3 regions of the Bacillus sp. URHA0034 genome follow, and region 2 is predicted to be linked to each of the others. Evidence: a T-box and tRNA genes for the amino acid it is inferred to sense, from the RefSeq annotation. Region 2 holds a T-box; the other regions hold tRNA genes.
The links. A T-box is a leader RNA that pairs with one kind of tRNA and senses whether it is charged. The one in region 2 lies ahead of tyrS (tyrosine--tRNA ligase), so its partner is inferred to be a tRNA-Tyr.
Positions count from the first base shown of each region.

Region 1: it has a tRNA-Tyr gene. The T-box ahead of tyrS (tyrosine--tRNA ligase) is inferred to sense a tRNA for this amino acid. The anticodon was not compared.
Region 3: it has a tRNA-Tyr gene. The T-box ahead of tyrS (tyrosine--tRNA ligase) is inferred to sense a tRNA for this amino acid. The anticodon was not compared.

Region 1 is NZ_JBWCDK010000002.1:2,715,050-2,722,935, reverse strand. Features, by position in the region: rRNA gene ACZ9EE_RS15070 (16S ribosomal RNA) at 1-57, shown strand, start outside; rRNA gene ACZ9EE_RS15065 (23S ribosomal RNA) at 251-3,186, shown strand; rRNA gene rrf (5S ribosomal RNA) at 3,322-3,437, shown strand; tRNA gene ACZ9EE_RS15055 (tRNA-Asn) at 3,452-3,526, shown strand; tRNA gene ACZ9EE_RS15050 (tRNA-Thr) at 3,555-3,627, shown strand; tRNA gene ACZ9EE_RS15045 (tRNA-Glu) at 3,649-3,723, shown strand; tRNA gene ACZ9EE_RS15040 (tRNA-Val) at 3,760-3,835, shown strand; tRNA gene ACZ9EE_RS15035 (tRNA-Thr) at 3,855-3,930, shown strand; tRNA gene ACZ9EE_RS15030 (tRNA-Tyr) at 3,949-4,033, shown strand; tRNA gene ACZ9EE_RS15025 (tRNA-Gln) at 4,080-4,154, shown strand; tRNA gene ACZ9EE_RS15020 (tRNA-Lys) at 4,156-4,228, shown strand; tRNA gene ACZ9EE_RS15015 (tRNA-Gly) at 4,258-4,332, shown strand; tRNA gene ACZ9EE_RS15010 (tRNA-Ala) at 4,335-4,410, shown strand; gene rocF (arginase) at 5,227-6,126, shown strand; gene ACZ9EE_RS15000 (Spo0E family sporulation regulatory protein-aspartic acid phosphatase) at 6,143-6,328, opposite strand; gene sigW (RNA polymerase sigma factor SigW) at 6,517-7,080, shown strand; gene ACZ9EE_RS14990 (zf-HC2 domain-containing protein) at 7,096-7,719, shown strand; gene cdaA (diadenylate cyclase CdaA) at 7,852-7,886, shown strand, end outside.
Region 2 is NZ_JBWCDK010000002.1:4,348,141-4,356,026, reverse strand. Features, by position in the region: gene ACZ9EE_RS22865 (sensor domain-containing diguanylate cyclase) at 1-1,133, opposite strand, end outside; gene rpsD (30S ribosomal protein S4) at 1,534-2,136, shown strand; gene ACZ9EE_RS22855 (DUF6954 family protein) at 2,180-2,365, opposite strand; gene tyrS (tyrosine--tRNA ligase) at 2,801-4,057, opposite strand; T-box leader at 4,104-4,321, opposite strand; gene ACZ9EE_RS22845 (transglycosylase domain-containing protein) at 4,470-7,283, shown strand; gene acsA (acetate--CoA ligase) at 7,452-7,886, opposite strand, start outside.
Region 3 is NZ_JBWCDK010000002.1:5,122,625-5,130,510, forward strand. Features, by position in the region: rRNA gene ACZ9EE_RS26880 (16S ribosomal RNA) at 1-1,487, shown strand, start outside; rRNA gene ACZ9EE_RS26885 (23S ribosomal RNA) at 1,686-4,627, shown strand; rRNA gene rrf (5S ribosomal RNA) at 4,705-4,820, shown strand; tRNA gene ACZ9EE_RS26895 (tRNA-Val) at 4,828-4,903, shown strand; tRNA gene ACZ9EE_RS26900 (tRNA-Thr) at 5,080-5,152, shown strand; tRNA gene ACZ9EE_RS26905 (tRNA-Leu) at 5,191-5,275, shown strand; tRNA gene ACZ9EE_RS26910 (tRNA-Gly) at 5,313-5,384, shown strand; tRNA gene ACZ9EE_RS26915 (tRNA-Leu) at 5,393-5,481, shown strand; tRNA gene ACZ9EE_RS26920 (tRNA-Pro) at 5,515-5,591, shown strand; tRNA gene ACZ9EE_RS26925 (tRNA-Ala) at 5,612-5,687, shown strand; tRNA gene ACZ9EE_RS26930 (tRNA-Met) at 5,712-5,788, shown strand; tRNA gene ACZ9EE_RS26935 (tRNA-Ser) at 5,813-5,905, shown strand; tRNA gene ACZ9EE_RS26940 (tRNA-Tyr) at 5,920-6,004, shown strand; tRNA gene ACZ9EE_RS26945 (tRNA-Trp) at 6,010-6,083, shown strand; tRNA gene ACZ9EE_RS26950 (tRNA-Leu) at 6,107-6,191, shown strand; tRNA gene ACZ9EE_RS26955 (tRNA-Gly) at 6,210-6,283, shown strand; tRNA gene ACZ9EE_RS26960 (tRNA-Ile) at 6,291-6,364, shown strand; gene mutM (bifunctional DNA-formamidopyrimidine glycosylase/DNA-(apurinic or apyrimidinic site) lyase) at 6,493-7,302, shown strand; gene ccpN (transcriptional regulator CcpN) at 7,505-7,886, shown strand, end outside.

The DNA of each region.
Region 1 (7,886 bases), 1.6 Mb from region 2:
GGGGTGAAGTCGTAACAAGGTAGCCGTATCGGAAGGTGCGGCTGGATCACCTCCTTTCTAAGGATAATGCAGTCCTTACGGACTGATAAGAAGTTGACCGCTTTTTGTTTGTTTAGTTTTGAGAGTACAATCTCTCAAGAGTATATTCGTTCTTTGAAAACTAGATAATCGTATAGAAGAAACCAAGTAAAAACCGAGTAAAATCGCCATTTTAGTTTTTTCTCTCTATTAAATAGAGTAAAACCTTTTAGGTTAAGTTAGAAAGGGCGCACGGTGAATGCCTTGGCACTAGGAGCCGATGAAGGACGGGACTAACACCGATATGCTTCGGGGAGCTGTAAGTAAGCTTTGATCCGGAGATTTCCGAATGGGGAAACCCACTGCTCGTAATGGAGCAGTATCTTTACCTGAATACATAGGGTATGGATGGCAGACCCGGGGAACTGAAACATCTAAGTACCCGGAGGAAGAGAAAGCAAACGCGATTCCCTAAGTAGCGGCGAGCGAAACGGGATTAGCCCAAACCAAGAGGCTTGCCTCTTGGGGTTGTAGGACACTCAACATGGAGTTACAAAGGAACGGGGTAGATGAAGCGGTCTGGAAAGGCCCGTCATAGAAGGTAAAAGCCCTGTAGTTGAAACTTCGTTCCCTCCTGAGTGGATCCTGAGTACGGCCGGACACGTGAAATCCGGTCGGAAGCAGGGAGGACCATCTCCCAAGGCTAAATACTCCCTAGTGACCGATAGTGAACCAGTACCGTGAGGGAAAGGTGAAAAGCACCCCGGAAGGGGAGTGAAATAGTTCCTGAAACCGTGTGCCTACAAGTAGTTAGAGCCCGTTAATGGGTGATAGCGTGCCTTTTGTAGAATGAACCGGCGAGTTACGATTACATGCAAGGTTAAGTTGAAGAGACGGAGCCGCAGCGAAAGCGAGTCTGAATAGGGCGAATTAGTATGTGGTCGTAGACCCGAAACCAGGTGATCTACCCATGTCCAGGGTGAAGTCCAGGTAACACTGGATGGAGGCCCGAACCCACGCACGTTGAAAAGTGCGGGGATGAGGTGTGGGTAGCGGAGAAATTCCAATCGAACTTGGAGATAGCTGGTTCTCTCCGAAATAGCTTTAGGGCTAGCCTCACGTAGTTAGAGTCTTGGAGGTAGAGCACTGTTTGGACTAGGGGCCCTCATCGGGTTACCGAATTCAGACAAACTCCGAATGCCAAAGACTTATCCGTGGGAGTCAGACTGCGAGTGATAAGATCCGTAGTCAAAAGGGAAACAGCCCAGACCACCAGCTAAGGTCCCAAAGTATACGTTAAGTGGAAAAGGATGTGGAGTTGCTTAGACAACCAGGATGTTGGCTTAGAAGCAGCCACCATTTAAAGAGTGCGTAATAGCTCACTGGTCGAGTGACTCTGCGCCGAAAATGTACCGGGGCTAAACGTATCACCGAAGCTGTGGATTGACATCTTCGATGTCAGTGGTAGGAGAGCGTTCTAAGGGCGTTGAAGCTAGACCGTAAGGACTGGTGGAGCGCTTAGAAGTGAGAATGCCGGTATGAGTAGCGAAAGATGAGTGAGAATCTCATCCACCGAATGCCTAAGGTTTCCTGAGGAAGGCTCGTCCGCTCAGGGTTAGTCGGGACCTAAGCCGAGGCCGAAAGGCGTAGGCGATGGACAACAGGTTGATATTCCTGTACCACCTCTTTATCGTTTGAGTGATGGGGGGACGCAGGAGGATAGGGTAAGCGCACTGTTGGATATGTGCGTCTAAGCAGTTAGGCTGAGAAGCAGGAAAATCCGCTTCTCGTAAAGGCTGAGCTGTGACAGCGAGGGAAATATAGTACCGAAGTTCCTGATTCCACACTGCCAAGAAAAGCCTCTAGCGATGATATTGGGTGCCCGTACCGCAAACCGACACAGGTAGGCGAGGAGAGAATCCTAAGGTGAGCGAGAGAACTCTCGTTAAGGAACTCGGCAAAATGACCCCGTAACTTCGGGAGAAGGGGTGCTCTTTGGGGTTCATAGCCTCGAAGAGCCGCAGTGAATAGGCCCAGGCGACTGTTTAGCAAAAACACAGGTCTCTGCGAAGCCGCAAGGCGAAGTATAGGGGCTGACGCCTGCCCGGTGCTGGAAGGTTAAGAGGAGGGGTTAGCGCAAGCGAAGCTCTGAATCGAAGCCCCAGTAAACGGCGGCCGTAACTATAACGGTCCTAAGGTAGCGAAATTCCTTGTCGGGTAAGTTCCGACCCGCACGAAAGGCGTAACGATCTGGGCACTGTCTCAACGAGAGACTCGGTGAAATTATAGTACCTGTGAAGATGCAGGTTACCCGCGACAGGACGGAAAGACCCCGTGGAGCTTTACTGTAGCCTGATATTGAATTTTGGTACAGCTTGTACAGGATAGGTAGGAGCCTGAGAAACCGGAGCGCCAGCTTCGGTGGAGGCGTCGGTGGGATACTACCCTGGCTGTATTGAAATTCTAACCCGCACCCCTTATCGGGGTGGGAGACAGTGTCAGGTGGGCAGTTTGACTGGGGCGGTCGCCTCCTAAAGAGTAACGGAGGCGCCCAAAGGTTCCCTCAGAATGGTTGGAAATCATTCGTAGAGTGTAAAGGCACAAGGGAGCTTGACTGCGAGACCTACAAGTCGAGCAGGGACGAAAGTCGGGCTTAGTGATCCGGTGGTTCCGCATGGAAGGGCCATCGCTCAACGGATAAAAGCTACCCCGGGGATAACAGGCTTATCTCCCCCAAGAGTCCACATCGACGGGGAGGTTTGGCACCTCGATGTCGGCTCATCGCATCCTGGGGCTGTAGTCGGTCCCAAGGGTTGGGCTGTTCGCCCATTAAAGCGGTACGCGAGCTGGGTTCAGAACGTCGTGAGACAGTTCGGTCCCTATCCGTCGTGGGCGCAGGAAATTTGAGAGGAGCTGTCCTTAGTACGAGAGGACCGGGATGGACGCACCGCTGGTGTACCAGTTGTCTTGCCAAAGGCATCGCTGGGTAGCTATGTGCGGACGGGATAAGTGCTGAAAGCATCTAAGCATGAAGCCCCCCTCAAGATGAGATTTCCCATAGCGTCAAGCTAGTAAGATCCCTGAAAGATGATCAGGTTGATAGGTCAGAGGTGGAAGCGTGGCGACATGTGGAGCTGACTGATACTAATCGATCGAGGACTTAACCATAGTCTAAAGCGAATAAACTCGTTTTTACCCAATTTCTTCTATAAATTATCTAGTTTTGAGAGAATGAAAAAAAATTAAATTTTCTCTTGCAAAATAAAAAAAAGACATTATAATAAAATAGTGTCGAATAAATAGTCTGGCAATTATGGCGAGAAGGTCACACCCGTTCCCATACCGAACACGGAAGTTAAGCTTCTCAGCGCCGATGGTAGTTGGGACTTTGTCCCTGTGAGAGTAGGACGTTGCCAGGCTGTTATCTTATCGTTCCGCAGTAGCTCAGTGGTAGAGCTATCGGCTGTTAACCGATCGGTCGTAGGTTCGAGTCCTACCTGCGGAGCCATTTTTATGTCAACATAAAGTATAGCTGCGCTTCCATAGCTCAGTAGGTAGAGCACTTCCATGGTAAGGAAGAGGTCAGCGGTTCGAGCCCGCTTGGAAGCTTACCTTAAATTTAAAAATTATGGCCCCTTGGTCAAGCGGTTAAGACACCGCCCTTTCACGGCGGTAACACGGGTTCGAATCCCGTAGGGGTCACCATTTTTCCATAATAGGAAAAATAACTATTATTAGTTCGGAGGATTAGCTCAGCTGGGAGAGCATCTGCCTTACAAGCAGAGGGTCGGCGGTTCGATCCCGTCATCCTCCACCATATATTTTCCTTACTTTACGCCGGGGTAGCTCAATTGGTAGAGCAACTGACTTGTAATCAGTAGGTTGGGGGTTCAAGTCCTCTCGCCGGCACCATTCTTTTTTTTTGAATATGGAGGGGTAGCGAAGTGGCTAAACGCGGCGGACTGTAAATCCGCTCCCTCCGGGTTCGGCGGTTCGAATCCGTCCCCCTCCACCATTCATAATTTAAAAAAAGTTGGACATACTAGAAGTAATTACATCTTTGGGCTATAGCCAAGCGGTAAGGCATCGCACTTTGACTGCGACATGCGTTGGTTCAAATCCAGCTAGCCCAGCCAAGAGCCATTAGCTCAGTTGGTAGAGCATCTGACTTTTAATCAGAGGGTCGAAGGTTCGAGTCCTTCATGGCTCATTTTAGTTTTTAATATTTATCCGCAGCTTGCGGAAGTAGTTCAGTGGTAGAACATCACCTTGCCAAGGTGGGGGTCGCGGGTTCGAATCCCGTCTTCCGCTCCAATGGGGTCTTAGCTCAGCTGGGAGAGCGCCTGCTTTGCACGCAGGAGGTCAGGGGTTCGATCCCCCTAGACTCCACCATCACACTACATATCTTGTCTTAAATCATGATTATGGTTTAAGGCTTTTTTATTTTTAGAACTTGGTAAATTTCATTATTAAGGTAAGGAAATCCTATATTAACATCATTATTTAGTTAGATTGGTTTCAATTTTTTCAGTTAAGTCTTTTAAAGGAGTGGCCTCTAAGACAATTTCATATGGAATGGTCCATTTTTGTCCGATAGCCTTTGTCTATAAGACATTTTTATAAGGAAAGTAGAGAGTTTGTCCAATAGCCCCCACTTATTGGACATTTTTTTGATATTCAGAGGAAGTTTGTCCAATAGAGAGGTTGCTATAAGACAATATTTAGGAGCAGTCAAGAGAATTGTCTGATAGCCCATGTCTAAAAGACAATTTTAAGAGACCTCAAAAGAGTTCTGTCCAATAGCCCCCACCTATTGGACATTTTTTTGATATTCAGAGGAAGTTTGTCCAATAGAAAGGTTTTTATAAGACAATATTTAGGAGCAGCAAGAGATTTGTCCGATAGCCCTTTTCTAAAAGGCAATTTTAAAAAAATCCATAGAGATATTGTCTCAAAGCCCCAGTCTATAGACAATTCAAAGAGGACTCCAGTAAGTTTTGTCAAATCCAACACTCCATCTATTAATCCGGAACAAACCTAACCCCCCTCCCCTCTCAAAAACCAGAAACAGCCTCCCCCCTAAAACGTAACCGCTTAACTGCAGAATATTTTAAAAATAACGCATATATATACAGAATTTTGTCGAGTTGAGTCATCACTATGAAAACGGTTAAAATAGTCAGTATAACAGGCAAGGGGGAAAATGAGATGACAAAGAAACTATCAATTATTGGAATGCCGATGGACTTAGGACAAATGAGACGGGGAGTAGACATGGGGCCAAGTGCAATCCGCTACGCGGGAATCAATGAACGCCTTAAGCCTCTATTTGATGAAATCCATGACTGGGGTGATATCCCTGTTGGCAGACCAGAAGTAGTCGTTGATAAAGAATCTAATCTACGAAACCTAGATCTAGTAGCAGAAAAAAGCGCATTGCTTGCCGACAAGGTAGACGAAGCGATTCAATCTGGGGCCTTTCCACTTGTACTTGGAGGAGACCATAGCATCGCGATTGGAACATTAGCAGGAGTCTCCAAACATTATCAAAACCTTGGCGTCATTTGGTATGATGCTCATGGGGATTTAAATACTGCTGAAACCAGCCCATCAGGAAATATCCATGGTATGCCCCTTGCCGTAAGCATCGGCTTAGGACATCCGTTATTAACCGAAATCGGCGGCTATAATCCAAAAGTAAAGCCAGAGAATATTGTCATTATTGGGGCAAGATCTCTCGATGATGGTGAGAAACAATTAATTAAGGAAAAGGGCATGAAAGTATATACCATGCATGAAATAGATCGATTAGGCATGGCTAAAGTGATGGAAGAAACGATTGATTACCTAAAGGAAAAAACAGATGGTGTGCATCTATCTCTAGATTTAGACGGCTTAGACCCGAACGATGCTCCAGGAGTGGGAACTCCGGTTATTGGCGGAATCAGTTACCGTGAGAGCCATCTGGCAATGGAAATGCTTGAAGAGGCAGGAGTGATTACATCTGCAGAATTTGTGGAAGTAAATCCAATCCTGGATGAGAAAAATAAAACAGCCATTTGCGCGGTCGAGCTCATGGGATCATTATTTGGCGAAAAACTATTATAAAAAAAGAAGCTGCATACTAACCTATGCAGCTTTCGATATCTCTCTGGGTCAATGACAGATCATATTTGTTAAGTAAAGAGTCAAGCCGCTTACTTGCTTCAATGACTTTGTGATTGGACAGAGAAGTTTCAGATGCTAATCGAATCATATTATTTCGTTGAATCTCTATTTCTTCTATTAATCCACGGTATGAAGAAGACATAATCTTCCACCTCTTTCTATGTACATACTTTCTTTTTCCCCCACAATAAAAACTTTAAACATATTTTGTTCCACATTAGTAAATATTTGTTAATATTAAAGGTATTGAGAAGTTTTTCGTTTAAAAAATGAAACCTTTTTGGCTGAAGTTCGTATATCGTATAGCGACAATGGAGCTGAGGAAACTTAATGGATACAATTGTGAAAAAAAGGATAAAACAGGTCATCAAAGGAGATCAAGATGCCTTTGGTGAGATCGTAGAAATATATAAAAACAGTGTCTACCAGCTATGTTACAGGATGCTTGGGAATCGACATGAAGCAGAGGATATAGCACAGGAGGCTTTTATCCGTGCTTATGTGAACATCAAGTCGTTTAACCAAGATTTAAAGTTTTCAACGTGGCTTTTTCGGATTGCCACCAATCTGTGTATCGACCGGCTGCGCAAAAAGAAACCAGATTACTATTTAGACGCGGAAGTAGCTGGGACAGAAGGGTTAACTATGTATTCGCACATATCCTCGGATTCTCCTTTACCAGAGACCGAGGTAGAAAGTCTAGAACTGCAGGAGACCGTTCAAAAGGAAATATTAAAATTACCAGAAAAATATCGCTCCGCAATCGTCCTAAAGTATATGGAGGACATGTCTTTAAATGAAATAAGTGAAATTCTGGACCTCCCTCTTGGAACTGTTAAGACAAGAATCCATCGCGGCCGGGAGGCATTAAGGAAGCAATTACGATATGTATAATGAGGTGAAACATAAATGTGTCCTGAACAGATTATCGAACTCATGCATGAATACTTAGATGAAGAACTAGACCTAGACAAAGAAAAAATCTTAAGAGACCACCTCAAAAGCTGTAAAGAGTGTGAGATTATTTTTAATGAATTAAAAAAGACGGATGCGTTTGTTAGAGGCATTTCCCACATGCAGGCGCCGCCGGGCTTCACTGCAAATGTGCTGGCCAAGCTGCCGAAAGAAAAGAAAAAGGTGTGGATGCAAAGGTGGTTTACCAACCATCCTATGCTTACAGCAGCGTCTGTTTTTATTATTTTGATGATGGGAAGCTTATTTTCTAGCTGGAGCCAGGATCGGGAATTCTCTGTCTCAAAGCAAAAAAATTTAGTCGTTCAAAATAATACAGTCATAGTTCCTAAAGGTGAAACGGTCAAAGGAGATGTCGTTGTCCACAATGGGAATGTGCGGATAGAAGGCGAAGTTCAAGGTGATGTTACCGTAATTAATGGAGAAAAGTATTTAGCTTCTGCCGGTCATGTGACAGGACAAATAGAAGAAATAAATGAAGTTTTCGACTGGATTTGGTATCATATGAAAAAAACAGCTCAAGAGGTAATAGATATCTTTGGCCAGCCTGAAACTAAATAAACACAAATCACTCCACGAGGGTGATTTGTTTTTTTAACCACATACATATAATAAAGTTGTATGGTGAATTTATGTTATAATAAATAAGTTGTATGAATTATATGTTGTTAGAAAGTTACGGAGGAACAAACAATGCAGTTTGCGGATCTCAGTATTTGGAAGTATCT
Region 2 (7,886 bases):
CCAATATCACTTTCCCGAATACTTCCTTTAATGAGATTCGCTATCTGGATCAGAATCAAATCTCCAATTTGATGGCCATAGGTATCATTTATTTCTTTAAAATTATCAATATCAATTAAAATAAAGGTTCCTTCTTCATCTTTCTTCATCGATTGTTGTATTTTTTCATCTAAAAACTTACGGGAATGCAGCTTGGTAAGATGATCCGTAATCACCAATTTTTCAAGTTCATATCTTAATAGAGCATTGGTTAGGGCTAAAGATGCATGATAGACTAGAGATTGCAGCAGTTTAAACGCCTCAAACGGGAAGAAGTAGGGATCTCGATGCATAATAATAGAGAAGCCTTTCAGCTTCTTGCTGATAACTACAGGAACGGCCATTACAGAACGAAACACAGGTGGAATATATTGGGAAAGATTCAAATCGCCAATAAATAATGGTTCGTTACTCTGTTGAAATTTCCCCTTTATGTAGTCAATGTAGATCCGAGCTTGTTGTGTAAAAAAGAATGGTGTTGAGCCAGGGAGTACTTTTGCTTTAAGTTGATCCTTGGTGAACAGAAAAAATCCAACCTCTTCTGCCTCAAAAGAGCTTTTAATTTGTTGAGCCATAATGGTCATCGTTTCAACTAAAGGCTGGTTTGAATTTAATTGGTGTGACGTTTTATTGATTAATTGAAGGTCGGAAATGGTTTTTTGCGCTTGCTGATGTATTTTCGCATTTTCCAGGGCACTGCCTGCTGATTGTGACAACAACCTGATAAATTCTGCCTCACAAGCCGGAAAATTGGTCACTTCCGGGGCGATTACTTCAATAACACCATAAATCTTTGAATTACTTTTTAAAGGGGCGTAGAGGGCAGCATGTTTGGATACATCAGATCTCTCAAATTGAATCTCTCCAGACTCATAGGCATTAATGACATTCATATTTTCACTATCGTATTCTAACTCCATGATTCGCAGGTCATTATGATGGTAGGCATCACGTGATAAAAGTAAGTAGTAGGAATAATTAGGAAAAAATTCTTTTAGGGTAACAAATATTTCTCCTAATAGATTGTCCACACTCAAGGTTGAATGAAATCTTTCAGATATTTGAAATAATTTCTTATAGTTTTCTGTATCCAATAGTAAATCCCCTTTTAGAGAATACATACTTATTATTTTCCGCTTTTCTAAATTCCAAATAAATACATTGCACCCTAATTATAGTTAATATTAGGATACTTTTGGAATATATTTTTAGGTAAAATATTAATTTTTTTAGAACATTTCCGTGTCATTTAAGTCGGCTTGAAAATATACTTGACTTACCATGTATAAAAATCATATAATATTCTTTGTGTAAAATATATGCAGCCTATTGAGTTCATTTTATTGGTCTCATTTTGTTCCTCAAACTATTTTGATGGTGCATCTTGTAACCCTTAGCTGCTAGGGCGAAGGTGCATGAAAACAAAATGTCTAGTAAAGATTCTCATAACGGTTTTTATTTTACCAAAATAAAAACACTAAGGAGGAGTCATTCATGGCTCGTTATACCGGCCCAAGCTGGAAACTATCCCGTCGTCTTGGAATCTCTCTAAGCGGCACAGGTAAAGAATTAGAAAAGCGTCCTTACGCTCCTGGACAACATGGTCCAAACCAACGCAAAAAGCTTTCTGAATACGGATTACAATTACAAGAGAAGCAAAAGCTTCGTCATATGTATGGTGTAAATGAGCGCCAATTCCGTACTCTTTTCGAAAAAGCTGGCAAATTATCTGGTATCCACGGTGAAAACTTCATGGTTCTTCTTGAATCACGTCTAGATAACGTTGTTTACCGTTTAGGTCTTGCTCGCACTCGTCGTGCTGCTCGCCAATTAGTAAACCACGGTCATATCTTAGTTAATGGTTCTCGCGTAGATATCCCATCATACCGTGTAACTCCGGGACAAACTATCAGCGTTCGTGAAAAATCACGTAACCTTGATGTAGTGAAAGAATCAGTTGAAGTTACTAACTTTGTACCTGATTACTTAACTTTCGACGCTGACAAATTAGAAGGAACATTCTCTCGCTTACCAGAGCGTTCAGAGCTTCCTGCTGAAATTAACGAAGCACTTATCGTTGAGTTCTACTCTCGTTAATCTTTATATGAAAAAAACGGATGCCAATTGGCATCCGTTTTTTTCATTTATTTGCCTTGTTCAATGCCTTTTGGTAACAATAGGTTATGACTAGATAAAGGAAGAATACAATTACGGCAGTCCATAATCTTTCTTGTATGGATCCATCAGCCATAAGAATAGGACCAAGCCCGTAAAATGTAACAAGTGCGAGGAGAATTAAAAAGAAAATGTGTATAAAAATTTTCATTTTTTCACCACCAATTTTTCTTTTTATATGATTTGACGTAGATATTTAGTCCCTTAATACCTTGTAAGAGCGATTATTTTTTATGAGGACAAGGAGGCCTCATTTACCGGCTTTTGTGTCCTCATGGAGCCTTCATGCGGACATTAACTCCTCACTTTCGGGCTTCTGTGTCCTCATAGGGCCTTCATGCGGACAATAGCTCCTCACTTTCGGGCTTCTGTGTCCTCATGGGGCCTTCATGCGGACAATAGTTCCTCACTTTCGGGATTTCTGTGTCCTCATGGGGCCTTCATGCGGACAATAGTTCCTCACTTTCGGGATTTCTGTGTCCTCATGGGGCCTTCATGCGGACAATAGTCCTCGCTCTCGGACCCTCGTGTTCTCATGGTTTTTCTTGTAATAAAAAAGGGCTTTGGATTCCCAAAGCCCTAGCCGTTAATAGTTAATTAACGTATATTTCTTTTTGCCTCGTCTTATAATCGTAAACTGGCCTTCAATACGATCTGTTTCCTGAAGAAGATAAGCAGTATCTGTCACCTTTTCTCCATTAACCGTTACTGCTCCGTTTGAGATATCCTCACGAGCTTGACGTTTAGAAGGAGAAATTTTTGCAGCAACAAGCAAATCAACCAAATTCTCTTCCCCTTCTTTTGCATCATAGGAAGGTACGTCTTTAAAGCCCTGCTTAATTTCCTCCGCGGAAAGGTTTTTCACGTCTCCGCTAAATAATGCTTGAGAAATTTTAATTGCCTGCTGCAAGGATTCTTCACCGTGTATTAAACGGGTCATTTCTTCGGCCAAAGCTTTTTGAGCTTTGCGAAGATGCGGTTCCTCCTGGACGCTTTGTTCTAAACCTTCAATTTCTTCATGAGAAAGGAAAGTAAAATACTTCAAATATTTCACAACATCTGCATCGGCCGTGTTAATCCAGAACTGATAGAATTCATAAGGTGTCGTCTTTTCCGGATCTAACCAGATAGCTCCGCCTTCAGTCTTTCCAAATTTAGTTCCATCTGCTTTGGTTACTAGTGGAATCGTCAAACCAAATGCCTTTGATTCTTCATCATGCATTTTTCGGATTAGCTCGAGTCCGGAAGTAATATTTCCCCACTGATCGCTGCCGCCAATTTGTAATTTACAATTATGGTGGTCATATAAATGATTGAAGTCCATTGCCTGTAAAATGGTGTAAGTAAACTCAGTAAAGGAGATACCCGTCTCAAGACGAGAAGCAATCGTATCTTTCGCAAGCATGTAATTGACGCCGATATGCTTACCGATATCACGCAAGAACGTCACGATATCCATGGATCCAGCCCAATCATAGTTATTCACCATTATTGCTCCATTTTCACCATCAAAGTCAAAAACAGAAGCAAGCTGTTTCTGAATGCCTACAACATTCTCCTGAACTGTTTCCAAGGTAAGCAATTTACGTTCTTCACTTTTACCACTTGGGTCTCCAATTAATCCAGTAGCACCGCCAACCAACACGATAGGCCGGTGACCATGCTGCTGAAATCTTCTCAGTGTTAGAAACGCAACTAAGTGCCCAATATGCAAGCTATTAGCTGTCGGGTCTACCCCACAGTAAAGCGAAATGCTTTCCTTTCCTAATAGATCTTTTAGGCCTTCTTCATCTGTTTGCTGATAAATAATGCCCCTCCATGCCAAATCCTGTAGTAAATCCAAATTAATCCCTCCAATTAGCTTGAAAAATAAAAACGCCCCTGCAAAATGCAGGGACGTATAGTTACGCGGTACCACCCAGCTTGAGGAAAAATCCTCCAACTCAATAAAATAACGGTTTAAACCGTTTTCCGCTACTAACAAACGAATTCACAGAAAAAGCTCCAGGATGTAATTCATTCCTCTATGTGTATCAGCTTTCACCACCGCTGACTCTCTACAAACAGGGATAGAAGAACTACAGTTGATTCCCTTCACAGCTTTAAATATAAAATATGCTATAGCTTTTTTTAACATATTTCCATTCCCCTGTCAAACCTCGAACTGGAAATTTCAGAAAATGTAGAAGGTTGTCAGTTTTTAGTCCATCGGTATGCTATAATGGATGTGATTTTATATTGAGGTGATGCTCTGAATGAATGAAAAATTACAGGCTTGGATGGAAAAAGGAAAATCAATATGGACCGTACTTACCCATAGAAAAACGGTAAAAGGTGCACGAATTACCTACCAAGTCGTTTGGAACTTAATTCTCCTTGTACTAACTGTCGGCATTTTAGGTGGATCATTTGCGACAGGTGTTGGTGCAGGCTACTTTGCCTCACTAGTTAAAGATGAACCCGTTCGCTCATACGACAGTATGAAAAAGGATATTTATAATTATACCGAAACCTCGGACTTATATTTTGCTGATAATGTCTACCTTGGCAGGCTAAGGACCGATTTGGTCCGGGAAGAGGTTAAACTTGATCAAGTCTCAAAGGATTTGACCAATGCAGTAGTTGCAACGGAAGACCAATACTTTTATCAGCATAATGGGGTCGTACCGAAAGCTGTTTTTCGAGCTCTTTTTCAAGAGGTGACAAATTCCGCTGTTCAATCAGGTGGAAGTACGTTAACACAGCAATTAATTAAAAATCAAATTTTAACCAATGAAGTCTCCTTTCAAAGGAAAGCTAATGAAATCTTACTTGCCCTTCGTTTAGAGAAATTCTTCAACAAAAAAGAAATTTTAGAAGCGTACCTCAATGTTTCAACCTTTGGCAGAAATTCTTCAGGTCAAAACATTGCCGGTGTCCAAGCAGCAGCTAAAGGAATCTTTGGAAAAAGTGCTAGTGAACTAACACTGCCGGAAGCAGCCTTCATTGCCGGTCTCCCGCAAAGTCCATTTGGTTATACACCCTTTACAAGAGAAGGTACAGTAAAGAATAATCTTGAGCCAGGACTGACTCGGATGAAAACCGTTTTAAAAAGAATGTTTGATGGTGGATACATAAACCAGCAGCAATATGCAGAAGCCTCAGCCTACGACATCACAAAGGATTTTATTAAGCCTGTACCCAATCCACTTGAAAAATACCCATGGCTTACCTTTGAAATTGAAAAACGTTCTCTCGACGTCCTTACCACTGTGCTGGCAAAAAAAGATGGATACACCGATAAGGATCTGAAAAATGATGATACACTTTATTATAAATATAAGACAATAGCTACTCACGACCTCCATCAAAATGGTTACAAGATTTATACAACGATAGACAAAAATATTTATGATAAGATGCAAACCGTAAAAGATAATTATAAATACTACGGACCCGATAAGGCTCAAGTGAAAAAGGATCCGGAAACTGGAAAAGAAGTAACGGCCATGGAGCCTGTCGAAGTGGGGGCAGAGCTGATTGAAAACAAGACCGGGAAAATTATCAGTTTTGTTCCTGGGAGAAATTATGGAAACCAGCAGCTTAATCATGCTACTAGTGCCATCAGGCAGAATGGTTCGACGATGAAGCCTCTGCTCGTATATGGTCCGGCAATTGAGTTAGGCAAAGCTTCACCAGGAATGCCGCTTCCAGATGTTGCGCTTAGTCTTGCTGATGGTCGAAGCACCCCATGGCCGCGCAACTATGATTTAAGGTATAGTGGGATCGTTTCCGCCCGCTATGCATTAGCTAAATCGTATAACGTTCCGGCTGTAAAACTGTATAAAGATATCGTTGCACAACAGCCGGCAAAATATCTCGAAAAAATGGGGTTTACTTCTCTGAAAAAGCCCGATTATACCAATCTTGCAACCGCGATTGGTTCAATGGAAACAGGTGTTACGATTGAGGAAAATACCAATGCATTTAGTACGTTTGCAAATGGCGGGAAATTTATTGATGCCTATATGATCGATAAGATCGTCGATAAAGATGGCAAGATCATCTACCAGCATGAAGTAAAACCTGTAGATGTCTTTAAGCCTCAAACCGCATATCTTACACTTGATATGATGCGGGATGTTATCAAAATGGGGACTGCAGCTGGAGTTAAGAGTAAATTGAAGTTCAGTGCAGATTGGGCCGGCAAAACTGGAACCGGTAATCAGTATATCGATTCTTGGTTTGTTGCTTCAAATCCTAATGTCACCTTTGGAATTTGGACCGGCTATGATACACCTAAATCATTACAGACATCGGGAATGTCCTATAGTCAACGGACGAATAATTTGTGGGCAGAATTAATAAATGCCGCTTATGATATCAAGCCAGACTTAGTGGATCCAAAGGAATCATTCCAAATGCCTAGTGGGATCGTAAAGCGCTCCTTCTGTGCAGTTTCCGGTTTGCTGCCATCCGCGGCATGTTCAAAGGCTGGCTTAATCCAAAGTGATTATTTCAATGTGAACAATGTTCCTACAAAAGTGGATGATAGTTTAGTGGAAGGAAAGTTTGTTACCGTAGGGGACAGAAAGTATTTAGCCTTGGATTCCACTCCAAGTGAGTTTGCCCAATATGGTTTGGTCCTAAACCCGGACTTCATCACTAGAATGGTCGGAAGGAATTTTAAAAATTATAGTCAGTTGATTCCGAATAGGGACCGTTGGGGGAAAGTGCTTGTACCTACTGCTAAAATGGTCGATAATGGTAAAAATCCGGACGCAGTATCTCTTTCCGTGTCTGGAAATACCTTAACTTGGTCCAGGTCAAGTGATAATGATGTCGTTGGTTACCGTGTATATCAAGGCAATACCAAGGTAGCAAGTATTAACAGCGGCTCAAAGCTCGCCTATAAAGCAGGAAACGGCTCTTATCATGTAAAAGCAGTTGATATTGCCGGCAAAGAATCCGCACCTTCTAATGTGGTTGAAGTCGGAGCTGCTTCTCCACCAGTGACACCACCCGTTGTACCACCAGTTACACCACCGGTGACACCACCAGCTCAGAATGGTAGTACAACCGCACCATAAGTATCTGGATTCACATACTGTACAAAGAAAAAGAATGGCTTTCACAGCCATTCTTTTTTTGACTTGTCGGTTGAACTAGTGAACATAGACCTTGGTTTTGATACATCCTTGTAAATAAAAACAAAAACACACGATCATATTAGAATAATCGTGTGTTTGAAACTTTCATTAATCTTCCATTGTTGAAAGGTCCCCTGTTGGCAGATTCAACTCCCACGCCTTTAAGACCCGTCTCATAATTTTACCACTCCGTGTTTTTGGTAACTTATCACGGAAATCAATCTCTCTAGGTGCTGCGTGAGCGGCAAGACCTTTCTTTACAAATTGTCTAATTTCCTCTTTTAATTCTTCAGAGGCTTCAAAACCGTCACGTAAAGCCACAAACGCCTTGATAATTTCACCACGGACAGGATCTGGTTTCCCAATAACCCCTGCTTCGGCAACGGCAGGATGCTCAACGAGTTTACTTTCTACTTCGAAAGGACCAACCCGCTCCCCAGAAGTCATGATGACATCATCCACCCTGCCTTGGAACCAGAAATAACCATCTTCATCCATATAGGCAGAGTCCCCTGACACATACCAATCACCTGGCATAAAGTA
Region 3 (7,886 bases), 770 kb from region 2:
CGAATCGATAGGAGCTTGCTCCTGTTGGTTAGCGGCGGACGGGTGAGTAACACGTGGGCAACCTGCCTGTAAGACTGGGATAACACCGGGAAACCGGTGCTAATACCGGATAATTCTTTCCCTCTCATGTGGGAAAGTTGAAAGTCGGTTTCGGCTGACACTTACAGATGGGCCCGCGGCGCATTAGCTAGTTGGTGAGGTAACGGCTCACCAAGGCGACGATGCGTAGCCGACCTGAGAGGGTGATCGGCCACACTGGGACTGAGACACGGCCCAGACTCCTACGGGAGGCAGCAGTAGGGAATCTTCCACAATGGACGAAAGTCTGATGGAGCAACGCCGCGTGAGTGATGAAGGCCTTCGGGTCGTAAAGCTCTGTTGTTAGGGAAGAACAAGTACCGGAGTAACTGCCGGTACCTTGACGGTACCTAACCAGAAAGCCACGGCTAACTACGTGCCAGCAGCCGCGGTAATACGTAGGTGGCAAGCGTTGTCCGGAATTATTGGGCGTAAAGCGCGCGCAGGCGGTCCTTTAAGTCTGATGTGAAAGCCCACGGCTCAACCGTGGAGGGTCATTGGAAACTGGGGGACTTGAGTGCAGAAGAGGAAAGCGGAATTCCACGTGTAGCGGTGAAATGCGTAGAGATGTGGAGGAACACCAGTGGCGAAGGCGGCTTTCTGGTCTGTAACTGACGCTGAGGCGCGAAAGCGTGGGGAGCAAACAGGATTAGATACCCTGGTAGTCCACGCCGTAAACGATGAGTGCTAAGTGTTAGAGGGTTTCCGCCCTTTAGTGCTGCAGCTAACGCATTAAGCACTCCGCCTGGGGAGTACGGCCGCAAGGCTGAAACTCAAAGGAATTGACGGGGGCCCGCACAAGCGGTGGAGCATGTGGTTTAATTCGAAGCAACGCGAAGAACCTTACCAGGTCTTGACATCCTCTGACACTCCTAGAGATAGGACTTTCCCCTTCGGGGGACAGAGTGACAGGTGGTGCATGGTTGTCGTCAGCTCGTGTCGTGAGATGTTGGGTTAAGTCCCGCAACGAGCGCAACCCTTGATCTTAGTTGCCAGCATTCAGTTGGGCACTCTAAGGTGACTGCCGGTGACAAACCGGAGGAAGGTGGGGATGACGTCAAATCATCATGCCCCTTATGACCTGGGCTACACACGTGCTACAATGGATGGTACAAAGGGCAGCAAAGCCGCGAGGCCTAGCCAATCCCATAAAACCATTCTCAGTTCGGATTGTAGGCTGCAACTCGCCTACATGAAGCCGGAATCGCTAGTAATCGCGGATCAGCATGCCGCGGTGAATACGTTCCCGGGCCTTGTACACACCGCCCGTCACACCACGAGAGTTTGTAACACCCGAAGTCGGTGGGGTAACGCAATTCGCGAGCCAGCCGCCTAAGGTGGGACAGATGATTGGGGTGAAGTCGTAACAAGGTAGCCGTATCGGAAGGTGCGGCTGGATCACCTCCTTTCTAAGGATAATGCAGTCCTTATGGACTGATAAGAAGTTGACCGCTTTTTGTTTGTTTAGTTTTGAGGGAGCAATTCTCTCAAAGCTTTTTTAAATCGTTCTTTGAAAACTAGATAATCGTATAGAAGAAACCAAGTAAAAACCGAGTAAAATCGCCATTTTAGTTTTTCTCTCTATTTTAAATAGAGTAAACCTTTTAGGTTAAGTTAGAAAGGGCGCACGGTGAATGCCTTGGCACTAGGAGCCGATGAAGGACGGGACTAACACCGATATGCTTCGGGGAGCTGTAAGTAAGCTTTGATCCGGAGATTTCCGAATGGGGAAACCCACTGCTCGTAATGGAGTAGTATCTTTACCTGAATACATAGGGTATTGATGGCAGACCCGGGGAACTGAAACATCTAAGTACCCGGAGGAAGAGAAAGCAAACGCGATTCCCTAAGTAGCGGCGAGCGAAACGGGATTAGCCCAAACCAAGAGGCTTGCCTCTTGGGGTTGTAGGACACTCAACATGGAGTTACAAAGGAACGGGGTAGATGAAGCGGTCTGGAAAGGCCCGTCATAGAAGGTAAAAGCCCTGTAGTTGAAACTTCGTTCCCTCCTGAGTGGATCCTGAGTACGGCCGGACACGTGAAATCCGGTCGGAAGCAGGGAGGACCATCTCCCAAGGCTAAATACTCCCTAGTGACCGATAGTGAACCAGTACCGTGAGGGAAAGGTGAAAAGCACCCCGGAAGGGGAGTGAAATAGTTCCTGAAACCGTGTGCCTACAAGTAGTTAGAGCCCGTTAATGGGTGATAGCGTGCCTTTTGTAGAATGAACCGGCGAGTTACGATTACATGCAAGGTTAAGTTGAAGAGACGGAGCCGCAGCGAAAGCGAGTCTGAATAGGGCGTATGAGTATGTGGTCGTAGACCCGAAACCAGGTGATCTACCCATGTCCAGGGTGAAGTCCAGGTAACACTGGATGGAGGCCCGAACCCACGCACGTTGAAAAGTGCGGGGATGAGGTGTGGGTAGCGGAGAAATTCCAATCGAACTTGGAGATAGCTGGTTCTCTCCGAAATAGCTTTAGGGCTAGCCTCACGTAGTTAGAGTCTTGGAGGTAGAGCACTGTTTGGACTAGGGGCCCTCATCGGGTTACCGAATTCAGACAAACTCCGAATGCCAAAGACTTATCCGTGGGAGTCAGACTGCGAGTGATAAGATCCGTAGTCAAAAGGGAAACAGCCCAGACCACCAGCTAAGGTCCCAAAGTATACGTTAAGTGGAAAAGGATGTGGAGTTGCTTAGACAACCAGGATGTTGGCTTAGAAGCAGCCACCATTTAAAGAGTGCGTAATAGCTCACTGGTCGAGTGACTCTGCGCCGAAAATGTACCGGGGCTAAACGTATCACCGAAGCTGTGGATTGACACCGTTGGTGTCAGTGGTAGGAGAGCGTTCTAAGGGCGTTGAAGCTAGACCGTAAGGACTGGTGGAGCGCTTAGAAGTGAGAATGCCGGTATGAGTAGCGAAAGATGAGTGAGAATCTCATCCACCGAATGCCTAAGGTTTCCTGAGGAAGGCTCGTCCGCTCAGGGTTAGTCGGGACCTAAGCCGAGGCCGAAAGGCGTAGGCGATGGACAACAGGTTGATATTCCTGTACCACCTCTTTATCGTTTGAGTGATGGGGGGACGCAGGAGGATAGGGTAAGCGCACTGTTGGATATGTGCGTCTAAGCAGTTAGGCTGAGAAGCAGGAAAATCCGCTTCTCGTAAAGGCTGAGCTGTGACAGCGAGGGAAATATAGTACCGAAGTTCCTGATTCCACACTGCCAAGAAAAGCCTCTAGCGAGATAAAAGGTGCCCGTACCGCAAACCGACACAGGTAGGCGAGGAGAGAATCCTAAGAATAAGGTGAGCGAGAGAACTCTCGTTAAGGAACTCGGCAAAATGACCCCGTAACTTCGGGAGAAGGGGTGCTCTTTGGGGTTCATAGCCTCGAAGAGCCGCAGTGAATAGGCCCAGGCGACTGTTTAGCAAAAACACAGGTCTCTGCGAAGCCGCAAGGCGAAGTATAGGGGCTGACGCCTGCCCGGTGCTGGAAGGTTAAGAGGAGGGGTTAGCTCACGCGAAGCTCTGAATCGAAGCCCCAGTAAACGGCGGCCGTAACTATAACGGTCCTAAGGTAGCGAAATTCCTTGTCGGGTAAGTTCCGACCCGCACGAAAGGCGTAACGATCTGGGCACTGTCTCAACGAGAGACTCGGTGAAATTATAGTACCTGTGAAGATGCAGGTTACCCGCGACAGGACGGAAAGACCCCGTGGAGCTTTACTGTAGCCTGATATTGAATTTTGGTACAGCTTGTACAGGATAGGTAGGAGCCTGAGAAACCGGAGCGCCAGCTTCGGTGGAGGCGTCGGTGGGATACTACCCTGGCTGTATTGAAATTCTAACCCGCACCCCTAAATCGGGGTGGGAGACAGTGTCAGGTGGGCAGTTTGACTGGGGCGGTCGCCTCCTAAAGAGTAACGGAGGCGCCCAAAGGTTCCCTCAGAATGGTTGGAAATCATTCGTAGAGTGTAAAGGCACAAGGGAGCTTGACTGCGAGACCTACAAGTCGAGCAGGGACGAAAGTCGGGCTTAGTGATCCGGTGGTTCCGCATGGAAGGGCCATCGCTCAACGGATAAAAGCTACCCCGGGGATAACAGGCTTATCTCCCCCAAGAGTCCACATCGACGGGGAGGTTTGGCACCTCGATGTCGGCTCATCGCATCCTGGGGCTGTAGTCGGTCCCAAGGGTTGGGCTGTTCGCCCATTAAAGCGGTACGCGAGCTGGGTTCAGAACGTCGTGAGACAGTTCGGTCCCTATCCGTCGTGGGCGCAGGAAATTTGAGAGGAGCTGTCCTTAGTACGAGAGGACCGGGATGGACGCACCGCTGGTGTACCAGTTGTCTTGCCAAAGGCATCGCTGGGTAGCTATGTGCGGACGGGATAAGTGCTGAAAGCATCTAAGCATGAAGCCCCCCTCAAGATGAGATTTCCCATAGCGTCAAGCTAGTAAGATCCCTGAAAGATGATCAGGTTGATAGGTCAGAGGTGGAAGCGTGGCGACATGTGGAGCTGACTGATACTAATCGATCGAGGACTTAACCATAGTCTATAAGGCGAACTCGTTTTTACTTCTTCTACACATTATCTAGTTTTGAGAGAACGAACTCTCTAATTAAATAGTCTGGTAATTAAGGCGAGAAGGTCACACCCGTTCCCATACCGAACACGGAAGTTAAGCTTCTCAGCGCCGATGGTAGTTGGGACTTTGTCCCTGTGAGAGTAGGACGTTGCCAGGCTTTATCTGGAGGATTAGCTCAGCTGGGAGAGCATCTGCCTTACAAGCAGAGGGTCGGCGGTTCGATCCCGTCATCCTCCACCATAATTTTTCCTTAATTTACGACGCCGGGGTAGCTCAATTGGTAGAGCAAGACCGAATGAGCTTCTTGAATAAACTTCAGCATACTGACCGAGCTGCTACTTGAATAATCTTTCTGAGGTCAGGATGACGGTAACAACGACAGCGTGTTTGAAATTATTATATATTCCTTACTTTACGCCGGGGTAGCTCAATTGGTAGAGCAACTGACTTGTAATCAGTAGGTTGGGGGTTCAAGTCCTCTCGCCGGCACCTTTTTTCTTACAGCTGCTTTTTACTTATTTGAATATGCGGGTGTGGCGGAATTGGCAGACGCACCAGACTTAGGATCTGGCGCCGCAAGGCGTGGGGGTTCGACTCCCTTCACCCGCACCAAAGTTTTTTCGAATGCAAAAAATTATTTATTCATAATGCGGAAGTAGTTCAGTGGTAGAACACCACCTTGCCAAGGTGGGGGTCGCGGGTTCGAATCCCGTCTTCCGCTCTCAAATTGCCGGGGTGGCGGAACTGGCAGACGCACAGGACTTAAAATCCTGCGGTAGGTGACTACCGTACCGGTTCGATTCCGGTCCTCGGCACCATACTTTTTGCACTAGCAAATAGTCTTATAATTTCGGGAAGTAGCTCAGCTTGGTAGAGCACTTGGTTTGGGACCAAGGGGTCGCAGGTTCGAATCCTGTCTTCCCGACCATGAAACTTCTTAAACAAAATGGGGTCTTAGCTCAGCTGGGAGAGCGCCTGCTTTGCACGCAGGAGGTCAGGGGTTCGATCCCCCTAGACTCCACCAATGCTTAAAAAAAAATGATATTATGGCGGTGTAGCTCAGCTGGCTAGAGCGTACGGTTCATACCCGTAAGGTCGGGGGTTCGATCCCCTCCGCCGCTACCATAATTATAAATGTGGTTTTTAAATGGAGGAATACCCAAGTCCGGCTGAAGGGATCGGTCTTGAAAACCGACAGGCGGGTTAAACCGCGCGGGGGTTCGAATCCCTCTTCCTCCGCCATTTTTATATTCTTTGGAGGGGTAGCGAAGTGGCTAAACGCGGCGGACTGTAAATCCGCTCCCTCAGGGTTCGGCGGTTCGAATCCGTCCCCCTCCACCACTTATAGGGGCATAGTTTAAAGGTAGAACTAAGGTCTCCAAAACCTTCAGTGTGGGTTCGATTCCTACTGCCCCTGCCAAATTTAATTTTGTTCTACTACTTGCCGATGTGGCGGAATTGGCAGACGCGCACGACTCAAAATCGTGTTCCGTGAGGAGTGTCGGTTCGACCCCGACCATCGGTACCATCTAGGATTAATACTATTGCGGGTGTAGTTTACTGGTAAAACCTCAGCCTTCCAAGCTGATGTAGTGGGTTCGATTCCCATCACCCGCTCCAAATTAAAGGGCCTATAGCTCAGCTGGTTAGAGCGCACGCCTGATAAGCGTGAGGTCGATGGTTCGAGTCCATTTAGGCCCACTCATAAATTAAATGATCAAACCGAACAGTCACTGTTCGGTTTTTTTGTATTATTAAAGTATTTATTCATTTTCTATAATGTAATTGGGAACGATACTAAGAAAATGGAATGGGGGAGGAGTCAATACATGCCTGAGCTCCCAGAGATGGAAAATTATAAGAACCAATTAAAACAAAAAATTGCTAACCAAGTAATAACTGACGTTCAAATAAATCGTGAGAAATCGATTAACATCAATCCTGATCTTTTCAAAAAAACTGTGCAGCACCAGCAAATAATCGATATCAAACGTCGAGGAAAGCACCTTCTATTCCAGCTGCAAAATGATCAAACGCTATTATTACACTTAATGTTAGGTGGATGGATGTTTTTTGGAACTGAGTCGGACAAACCTAACAGAACAATACAGGTGCGTTTATCATTTGGACAAAATCATCTTTATTTTATTGGTCTTCGTTTAGGCTATTTACACCTATATAATCAGATCCAAACAGAGGAAAAGCTGTCGGAATTAGGGCCAGAGCCATTAGATCCAAAATTTAACGAAAATGATTTTTTAAAAATTATAGGTAGTAAACATGGCCGTTTAAAAACGACATTGCTCGATCAATCATTTATTGCCGGCATCGGAAATTACTACTCTGCAGAGATCTGCTTTCATGCTGGAATAAAACCAACTAAGGATATTGATGACATAAACGATGGTGACCGAAGCCAACTATACGATTCAATGAAAAATGTTCTTCAGGATGGAATTAAGCACGGCGGTTATATGGATAATCCGCTCTATAAGGGTGACACATTAACAGGTGGTTTTAATCAACGATGCCAGGTTTATGACCGGGAAGGCCAACCGTGTAATCGGTGTGGAACAACCATCATTATTGAAATGATTTCCTCCAGAAAAACATTTTATTGTCCTAATTGCCAGAAATAATGAAGTTATATAAAAAAGGCTCAAACGATTTAACACGATCGTTTGAGCCTTTTTTGTGATTCATTAATCAATCGATATCATGTTTATTTTTTAACAAAAAGTGGTTTCACTTTATACATTAATGTTATATACTAAATATAAATAAGTATAACACATTTAAAGTGAGTTTAATTATTATAGGTTATTAATAGGGTAAAGGGGGGTGGTAACGATAAAACTTTCAAAGCGTCAGGACGAAATTCTGGAAATTGTTAAACTTAATGGACCAATTACCGGGAAAGAGATTGCTGAAAAGTTGTCTTTATCAAGGGCGGCGTTAAGACCTGACTTAGCCATCTTGACCATGTCTGGCAATATTGATGCCAGGCCGCGTGTTGGATATTTTTATAATGACAAATTTAAGGTAAAGCGCCAAGCGGAGAGAATCCTGCATCAAAGTGTCAATAATTATAAAGCACACCCTATTGTAGTTGGAAAATCAACATCTGTTTACGATGCCATTGTCCATTTATTTTTAGAGGATGTTGGTACACTTTACGCGGTTGATTTAGATGGTCATCTAGCTGGGGTGATTTCAAGAAAGG